3 regions of the Bacillus sp. ISL-35 genome follow, and region 2 is predicted to be linked to each of the others. Evidence: predicted binding sites of a transcription regulator. Region 2 holds the regulator's gene; each other region holds the start of a gene.
What was found. The regulator Rex, encoded in region 2, represses fermentation and respiration genes when NADH is low (regulators of the CRP and FNR family bind a similar motif). The targets are predictions, from matches to a motif close to TTGTGAAATATTTCACAA.
Positions count from the first base shown of each region.

Region 1 (3,279 bases), on a different contig from region 2:
GCAGCTGTTTTGACTCGCCATTTTAAGTTCCTGTATCCTAAGTGGATTTGATTCCATTCCTGAATTTCGATTCCAAACAGACGAGTGACCGCTTCAAAGATTTCTTCTTTTATCTCAGTTTCAACGACCATGTTCATCTCCCTTAGTATAGATCTAAGCTATATTTCGCGAGGAAAGGGAGGAATTCCTGTTTTACTGGGCAACAAAAAAAAACATAGGAAGCAAATCCAGTTTTATGGGCAACAAAAAAGCATAGGAAGCAAATCCTATGCTTTTGATTTTATCTACCGAAGAGATCGTCCATCGAATTGCGGAAGTCTTCGAATAGGCCATCCCTATTTCTGTCGGTGCGGATATCATCGGCGAATGTTCCCATTCTGTTATAAGCGTTGCGGTCAACGGAAACGTAAACTCTGTCGATCCCTTTGTTGGTCTGGCGGACTCTCTGCTCAATCTGCTTTTCCAATAAAGTGAAGTCCTCGCCATTATTGCGGGCCGTTCCATTCATGTCATTGCCCGATATATTGGCACCGTCATTGCCGGCATGCCTGCGGTCTTTCCCAGCATCGCCCTGGCCGTCAATGATGCCATCATTCCCGGCTGAGGTGTCATCCTGGTCAACGCGGCCATTTTCGGCGAAAGTCCTGCCGTTGCCATCCATTGCGTCATTAACCCGTGCATTTCCATCGTTGTCGATGTTATTGTCCGAAAGTCTCACACCAACATACGCATTGTTGTCGGAGATGATGACCCGTGCATCATCAACCTCTGGCATCTGTTCAATTTGGCGTTCCGTGCGATCAGCAAGCTGAAGTCCGTTTCCTTCGTTAGTAACAGGACCTCGTCTGACCTGGTTGATTTCTACCTGCTGGTCACGATTGTTATCGGCTGCATTGTTATTCGCTCCGCATCCGGCCAAGCCCATTGTAAAAACAGCGCATCCAGCGATGATGATTGATTTTTTCATCCTGATCACTCCTAGTTGGTTTAGTCATCCTTATGATGTCTAGAAGTTGGAGCGATATGCAGGAGGGAGGAAGGAATTTTTGCTGAGGTGCAAGACCGGATTCTGATAAAACGCAAATGAAAGACGGTCAGCAACAGTCAAGGAAAGACCCCCTTTTTAAAAAGAGCCCCCTAAAAACGTCATTGTCACCATTCGTTCAAAAGATTTCAACGGAATTGTGAATTCATTCACAAAACCCACTATTTTCAAGATTAATTTGATATCTTATAAGTGTAATAATACTAATTAACTTAATGGAGTGAGGAACATGTTTGCAAAATGGTTAAGAGAAAACAATGTTGCTGCTGGTATATTGACTGTCATTAGGGTATGGCTTGGATACAACTGGATGACTGCTGGATGGGGTAAATTGACTGGCCCTGGATTTGACGCTAGCGGATTTTTAAAAGGAGCGGTCGCAAACCCTGTTAAAGGTCCAGACGGACATATGGTGTACGGCTGGTACGTGAACTTCCTTGAAAACTTCGCGATCCCGAATGTGGATATTTTCAACACAATCGTGCCGCTTGGGGAATTCCTAGTTGGACTTGGATTGCTGCTTGGAACACTGACAACTGCCGCAATGTTCTTCGGCCTTGTGATGAACTTCAGCTTCTTCCTTGCCGGAACTGTATCTCACAACCCAACTGACATCTTCTTCGGCTTTATCATCCTGGCTGCTGGTTTCAACGCTGGAAAATACGGCCTTGACCGCTGGGTTGTTCCATTCATCCGCAAAACAGTATTCAAACGCGGAGAAGCCGTCGAACGCAACGCTGCTTAACCTTTGTAACATCCCCCTTTTATATAGAAATGGCCTCCGGTATGACAGGGAGCCATTTTTTATTGGTGGCAGGTAAGTGCGATATTTTTCTTAGAACAAAGAGGTGTGAACCGCTGGTTAAGCGAATAAAATATACGACCAAACAGAAGAAGGACCAGTCTTTACTCTATTGTATCCTATCAGGTTTCATGCTGGTGGGGATCATGGTGGCTGGAATCATGGAAGGGCTGGACCGCAGTGTGGTGGCTCCGCTTGTTATCATGGTTACGTCCTTTATTATGGGGATTTTATACAGATGGGGTGCTGCCCGTGAGGAAAATCGGGAAACCGTGGATCAAATTAAAAGAGGGTATTGATGGAGAAGATTATGAAATCATCGGCCAGCTCCAGGAGCGATGCAGCGAACATGACCGCACTGCTTTAAAGCTGGAGCTTGATTATAAACTGGGCGTAAGCGGAAATGACAAGGGCATTCAGGCGGTGAATGAATTCATGTACTTCGATGGGGAAAGCCTGATTGGCTATATTGGCATTTGCAGCTTTGGCGGACCATGGGAAGTTAATGGGATGGTCGATCCGGAGTATCGGCGCCAGGGGATTTTTTCAAAGTTGTTTAAGCTTGTTGTCGATGAGTGGAAACGCAGGGATTCAGGGAGCATGCTGCTGTTAAGTGATCGCAATTCGGCTGCCGGGCAAGGGTTTATTGCTGGGAGTGGAGCACAATATAAGCACACGGAATATGAGATGTTTTTGAAAAAAGTAGCGCCTGCTTTTGCGACAGAGAAGCTGGAAGGTCTGACATTCAGGAAAGCGACAAATGCGGATGCGCAGGAAATCGCCAGGCAGAATGTGATTTATTTTAACGATATCGGAGAAAGTGTCGAAGCCGAGGATATGATTCTTCCCGAGGAAGAGGAAAAGCGGGGGATGACTTCGTACCTTGTTGAAAAAGACGGGCAAATCATCGGGAAAGTGAATCTGCAGCTGACCTCGAAGCTTGGAGCGATTTTTGGCCTTGGCGTACTGCCGGAGCACCGTCGCAAAGGATACGGGCGGTCACTATTGTTGCTGGCGATTGAAAAATTAAAAGAAGCGAACGCGCAGGAAATCATGCTGCAGGTAGCGGCAGACAATTCCAATGCGCTCAATCTCTATAAATCATGCGGTTTTGAAGAGACATCCACAATGGATTATTTCGAACTGAGATCGTAAAAGCATCCGCCTTCGAGATGAGGGCGGGTTTTTTTGCAGTATATTTCAGGAGGTAGGTTTATATAATCTCTTGTGGTAAATTTTTGAAAAAGAGAGATTGAAAGCTTATAATTTTCCTATAAATGTCTATGGGAAGGTGGCAAAAGTATGAAGGTAGTGATGAGGCGGAGAAGGCTGTTCGTGAAATTTTTAGGGTCAGCGGTTTTCGCGGTTCCGGGTTTGCTGGCATTGCTGTTTGGCGTCCTGAATATTAATTGGATTTTGATAGCATTGGGAA
Region 1 is NZ_JAGGQK010000011.1:80,439-83,717, forward strand. Features, by position in the region: gene J7E38_RS15590 (phosphotransferase) at 1-131, opposite strand, end outside; gene J7E38_RS15595 (YhcN/YlaJ family sporulation lipoprotein) at 281-967, opposite strand; gene J7E38_RS15600 (DoxX family membrane protein) at 1,275-1,790, shown strand; gene J7E38_RS15605 (hypothetical protein) at 1,853-2,146, shown strand; gene J7E38_RS15610 (GNAT family N-acetyltransferase) at 2,100-3,002, shown strand; gene J7E38_RS15615 (DUF5381 family protein) at 3,150-3,279, shown strand, end outside.
Region 1: a site for Rex is predicted at 1,183-1,200, ahead of J7E38_RS15600 (DoxX family membrane protein). Genes of this name have one in related genera too.

Region 2 (3,279 bases):
TTTCATACTCTGACTCATTCGACAGGATGCCAGGATCCGACATTTTTTCTTCAAGCCGGCGCAGTTCTTTTTCCATGCTGTGCAGATGGTCAAAAACAGCCAGCATTTCATCCCAAATGCTTTTCTCGGATTCCAGTCCGGTATTCTGGGCCAGGTAGCCGATTGATGTTCCTTTCGGGCGGATAATCTCGCCGCCGTCATGGGATTCATAGCCGGCAATGATTTTCAGCAGGGTGGATTTTCCCGCCCCGTTCCGGCCGACCAGGGCAACACGGTCATTGGTCTGTATTTCAAACTTGATATTCGATAAAATAAGATCAGCCGCAAAATATTTTGATAGCTGATTGACTTGTAATAGAATCATTATTTTTCACCTCTAATGCCTTAGGGATAGTGTAACCCAATCCTATGGGCTCGGCAATATGTGCGGCCTGCAATGGGTGGTAAGGTATGAAAAATTTCCTCCTCTATATGTGAAGATAGAAACAAAGTTCACACACAAGTTTGGGAAAATAGTGTATTATTTGGTTGAAAGGAGCTTGAACATGGCAGAATTTACGCATTTTAATGAAGAGGGAAGAGCGAAGATGGTCGATGTCAGTGAAAAACCGGAGACGGTCCGTACGGCAGTCGCCCATTCAAGCATCACCGTTAATGAAGATATATATGTAAGGATTACTGAAAATAAAATGAAAAAAGGCGATGTACTGGCAGTCGCGCAGGTTGCTGGCATCATGGCGGCCAAGAAGACGTCAGAGATCATCCCGATGTGCCACCCGATTCCATTAACAGGCATTGACCTTTCGTTTGATTGGGAGCAAAATGGTAATGACTATATATTAAATATCGCTGCAGCTGTTAAAACAAAAGGGAATACAGGGGTAGAAATGGAAGCGTTAACAGCAGCAGCAGCATGCGCGCTGACTGTTTATGATATGTGCAAGGCCGTCGACAAAGGCATGGTGATCGGCAGGACCTATCTCGTGGAAAAAACCGGCGGGAAAAACGGCGATTTTAAGAGAGATGAGAAGTTAAAATAGAAATACGAACAGGGTGGAGGATGGAGAATGACGAATGATGCTATGAAGATTCCGCAGGCAACTGCTAAGCGTTTGCCGCTATATTACCGATTTTTATTGAACTTGCATTCTTCAGGCAAGCAGAGGGTATCGTCCGCGGAGCTGAGTGAAGCGGTAAAAGTGGATTCGGCTACGATCAGGAGGGACTTTTCCTATTTCGGGGCTTTGGGTAAAAAGGGTTACGGCTATAATGTGAATTACCTGCTGACTTTTTTCCGAAAGACGCTCGACCAGGATGAACTCACGAAGGTTGCGCTGATTGGCGTTGGTAATTTGGGAACGGCGTTTTTGAATTATAATTTTTCCAAAAACAATAATACGAAAATTGAAATTGCCTTCGATGTCGACCCAGATAAGGTTGGGACGCAGATTGGCGATGTGCCTGTCTATCACATGGATGATCTCGATAAGGTTGTGGTTGAGGAAGGCATCCAGGTGGCAATCCTGACAGTGCCGTCAACAGTGGCACAGCCGATCACAGACAGACTTGTACAGGCGAATGTGAAGGGAATCCTGAACTTTACGCCGGCGAGGCTGAATGTGCCGTCTTCGATCAGGATCCATCATATTGATTTGGCAGTAGAACTGCAATCATTGATTTATTTCTTGAAACATTATCCGACAGACAGTGAATCAGAAGAATAAAAAATGGCTCCTTCGATGAAGGAGCTATTTTTTCTGCATTTGTTTAAGTTTGAAATGAAACAGAATCATCCTGATGCCGGAACCGAAGTCAAAGGTGGCGAGCAGGACGAGCAAATAACTGAAAAATCCCCAGCCTGTATCGTTGACATTCTGGATGGCGAAATAGGTGAATAAGCTGCCTAACAAGATGTAGACAATGCCTGAAAACATAGGCGATTGCTTCATGACTTAAAATCCCCCAATAAAGCTTTGAATTTTCTCTGCTTCTTTTATCATTCTCTCAATGTCTTCCCTGAATACGGATTGAAGCAGGACAACCATTGTATTCATTGTAACATGGGCGATGATTGGCACGATGATCCGCTTTGTTTTTACATATAGAAACGCAAAGGTGAAGCCCATTGCTGAGTATAGGATCACATGCTCCGGCTCCATATGGGCCAGTGCGAATATGACGGAGCTGATCAAGGCTGCCAAGAAGAAGTTCATTTTCTTGTGCAGGCTGCCAAAAATAATCTTCCGGAAGACGATTTCCTCCAGAATCGGACCGATGATCGAGCTGACAAGGATCACAACCGGGAACCTTTCAATCAGCTTGATGATTTCCTGTGTATTCTCCGAGCCCATCTCAATTCCAAGCATGCTTTCAATGCTGCCTGCAATCGACTGGGCGAACAGGGCCAGGAATACCCCGGCGAATGCCCATGCCGCCGAGCTTGCCGGCGAAGATGCTTCGCGCAAATCAGCATTTATGTTTCTTTCCTTCCTTAAAATCAGCAGGATGATCAGGAGTGTCAGCGAAAAGCTGGTTACGAGCCAGTATGGAATCGCGAGGGTTTGCATTTCATTCAGGCTTTTTCCCATCGCAGCACCGATCAAAGCAATGAGTGGCACCCCGACAAGACTTGAAAGCTGCATAACAATATAGGCAATAAGGACGTACCAGTATTCTTTTTTCAATTGAAAAAACTCCTTAATAATGCAGAAATGTATGTTCTGAAATTTTACGTAATAATATGCTGGCCTGTAAAATAAAATACGGGGACCGCTTTGCTTACTATATACACTCTCTTTATTCTACTAGTAAATGATTTAAAAGTTCAAATTGTAGGGCCAGGATGAAAAAGTTACTTGTTCGGGTTTACTGTATCCGGTTAAGGTGCCATTTTCAATTTGAGAATAATTGGAGGTACAAATGATTTATTTGGAAACGCCACGACTGATTTTGCGGAACTGGTCTGCGGCAGATTTAGAGCACTTTTGCCTAATGAATGCAGATCAGGATGTGATGCAGTATTTTCCTCGTGTTTTATCTTCCGCAGAAACTGAGAAGTTTTATCAGTCGATTCTTGCCGAGTTCAAGGAATACGGCTTTGGGCTATATGCGGTTGAAGAGAAGAGAACGAAAGAGTTCATCGGCTTCATCGGGTTTCATAGGGCAACATTTGACGCAGATTTCACCCCATGTATTGAAATTGGCTGGAGGCTGAAAAAAGACGCGTGGGGCCAAGGTTATGCAACAGAAGGAGCCAGGGCCTGTCTGGAATATGGATTC
Region 2 is NZ_JAGGQK010000025.1:5,374-8,652, forward strand. Features, by position in the region: gene J7E38_RS22285 (ABC-F family ATP-binding cassette domain-containing protein) at 1-364, opposite strand, end outside; gene moaC (cyclic pyranopterin monophosphate synthase MoaC) at 546-1,040, shown strand; gene J7E38_RS22295 (redox-sensing transcriptional repressor Rex) at 1,068-1,724, shown strand; gene J7E38_RS22300 (YdiK family protein) at 1,749-1,949, opposite strand; gene J7E38_RS22305 (CPBP family intramembrane glutamic endopeptidase) at 1,953-2,684, opposite strand; gene J7E38_RS22310 (GNAT family N-acetyltransferase) at 2,920-3,279, shown strand, end outside.

Region 3 (3,279 bases), on a different contig from region 2:
TCAGGCCAGCTGCAGATAGCTGCTGGATCAGGCTGAGGCTGAGTGTCGTCTTCCCGCTGTTCTGATATCCTGCCACCTGGAACAGCACCGGTTTTACCAAGGCCAGTCACTGCCAACATGGTCCTCGAGCATCAGGACCTCGACTTCAGTTCCTTCTTCGAAACCTCTTGTTCCACCCGGAAGAATCATAAGTGAATTAGCACCCGCTAAGCTCATGATGATATTCGATTTATCAAGACCGCTCGGTGTTACTACCAGCTTGCCATTTTCGATTGTCAGGGCACTCCTGACAAATCTTGTGAATGGATTTGCCTTAGGGAAATTGGCATCCAGAATCGCCATTTCCTTCCTAAGATGCGGTTTATCGGTAAACAGCATCGTCCTGATGATCGGCCGGGCGAACAGCTCAAATCCTACATAACAGGCAGAAGGGTTTCCAGACAGGCCAAACAACAGCTTGCCATCCATCTGGGCAACCGTCGTCACGCTACCGGGACGCATCGCTACCTTATTGAACAGGACTTCCGCTCCAAGCTTTGCATAAATTTCCGGCAGATAGTCATAATCCCCTACGGAAACTCCCCCGGTCGTAATAAACAAATCCACTTCCTCAATCGCTTTGCTTACTGCATCAAAGCAGGTATCAAAGTCATCAGGCAGCTGGCCGAAATATCTAACTTCAGCTCCTGCCCTGAGGATCTGTGTGGAAATCATATATGAATTGCTGTTGCGGATTTTTCCCGGTTCAAGCGGCTCATGGACATCAAGCAGTTCCGTGCCGGTTGCATAAAGGCCAATCACCGGTTTTTTCGCAACGGGGACCTGAGCATAGCCAAAAGTCGCGAGCATCGCCTGGATTCCAGGATTGATGAACGTACCTTTTTTGACCAGCACTTCCCCTTCCTTTGCATCCTCACCGCGATAGGAAACATTGTCTCCTTTATTATGCTTGCGTTTCGTCTCCATATATTTTTTACCATCACGCTCGACTTCCTTTACCAGTTCAAGCATGACCACAGCATCGGCGCCAACTGGCATCTGGGCCCCAGTCATGATCCTGACAGCCTGGAAAGGTCCAAGTTCTTTATCCGTAAGCATTCCTGCTCCGATATGGTCCACCACTTCAAATTCGACTGGCTGGTTTTGGGAAGCTTCCGCTGAATCGACTGACCTGATTGCATAGCCATCATACGGTGCTCTGTCAAAATGCGGAACATCACTAGTCGCTTTCAGATCCTCTGATAAATAGCGTCCGTAACTCTCATTGATTGAAACATATTCAGTGGAGCCACTCTTCTTGTGCTCCATTACTCTCTTGACTGCCTCTCCGATTGGGATAGGGTTCCTTTTTTCTAACATATAATCAGCTCCTATTGCAGGCTTAACTTTAATTGATTACCCTTTTCATTATAAGAGTAATGTAAAAATGAATACATAACAAACCTCACAGTATTCTCTCATAAAAACTTTTAAAAATATGTAGATTTTTTGTGAAGTGTGATACACATCACCAAGTAGTAACTACTTTTCCTTTATGCTGAGTATGTAAACAGTATACATTTTTTATTGGAGGTCTTTTAAAATGAAAATGCCTTTTGATCAACATTCACTAGTTAAAGATATTGTCAATATATTCCCTCAATCCAGTGATTTATTCAAGAAAAACAGACTAGACTTTTGCTGTGGCGGCAATCGCCCTCTATCAGAAGCTGCACTGGAACAGGAACTTGATGTCCCTGGAATAATGCTTCAGCTTGAAGATCTGTACAAAAAACATAATGGCACCGCCGAAAACATGGAGGTATGGACTGAGACAAGCTCTGAAGATTTGATTGAGCATATTAAGAATAAATACCACCGTGAGCTTGAGGAAGAACTTAAAATGCTAAGCCCATATGTAACCAAAGTTGCGAAAGTCCATGGTGAACGCCATGATGAACTGCTGAAAGTATATGAACTTTTCTATGAATTAAAAAGAGAGCTACTAGAGCACACAGCAAAAGAAGAAGCCACAGTATTCCCGTTGCTTCTGGAACTTGAAAGTGCTGACGTTGAAAAGCGAGAAGGGATCATTTCCGAAATCAAGGAATTGGAGAAAGAACATGATCATGCAGGCTCCATACTGAAACAATTACGCGATATCACAGAGGATTTCAATCCGCCGATCGATGCATGCGGAACATACCGTTTAGTCTACAAGCGGCTTGAAGCTCTGGAATCACACACATTCATGCATGTACATCTTGAAAATAATATCCTGTTCCCGAGATTTATTGCCTAATAAGATTAAAAAAATGACCCCTTTTCTCCTGATGGGGTCATTTTTTTGGTCAATCTATAATGCACCTGAAAACAGCCTGGCGAAGGATTCCTTCGTCCTTTCCCAAAGTCCCCGCTTATGATATTGGACAGCATTGATTTTCTCTGAATCTTCGAGGTCCGCCTCATAATGTGCTACAAGATCCCTGATTGAACTCGTTCCAAACAGGAAGACGTTCACTTCAAAATTAAGATGAAAACTCCTCATGTCCATATTGGCCGTCCCAATCGAAGCGATATTCCCATCGACAATGATAACCTTCTGGTGCAAGAACCCCTTTTTATAGGAATAAATCTCAGCTCCATTACGCAGCAGTTCCGAGAAGTATGAGCGGCTGGCATACTGGGTAAGATAGCTATCATTGATTTCCGGCACCATGATCCTTACTTCTATTCCTTTGGCTGCAGCCACTCTTAATGCCGTCCGTATCGCTTCATCAGGAACAAAATAAGGAGTGGCAATCCAAATCGACTTCGTTGCACAGGACATCATCGTGTAGTAAAAATCACTCATGATTCCTTGCTGTGTATCCGGCCCGCTTGGCACTACCTGGATCGCACCATCCAATTCATCGCTTTCATGTGGCTTTTTCTCGGCTATATGGTTCTCAAGGACCCTTTCACCGCTGACATATTCCCAATCAAGCAGGAAAACATTGTGAAGAGTATAGACAGCCTCTCCAGTCAGCATCATATGGGTATCACGCCAAAATCCGATCTTTTCATCTTCACCGAGATATTCCACGCCTACATTCAATCCGCCGACAAATCCAATTTCGCCATCAATGATGACAATCTTCCTGTGGTTCCGGAAATTGAATTTCTGATTGAAGAACCCGTACTTTAGCGGAGAGAATGGTGCAGCTTTAATGCCTGCTTCCTGCATGTCCTTAAGGTCTGTCGCCGCAATCTTCATGCTGCCGGCAGCATCGAACATGAATAAAACCTCAACACCCTGCC
Region 3 is NZ_JAGGQK010000002.1:183,997-187,275, reverse strand. Features, by position in the region: gene mobB (molybdopterin-guanine dinucleotide biosynthesis protein B) at 1-100, opposite strand, end outside; gene J7E38_RS04150 (molybdopterin molybdotransferase MoeA) at 94-1,359, opposite strand; gene ric (iron-sulfur cluster repair di-iron protein) at 1,583-2,281, shown strand; gene cls (cardiolipin synthase) at 2,336-3,279, opposite strand, start outside.
Region 3: a site for Rex is predicted at 1,496-1,513, ahead of ric (iron-sulfur cluster repair di-iron protein). Genes of this name have one in related genera too.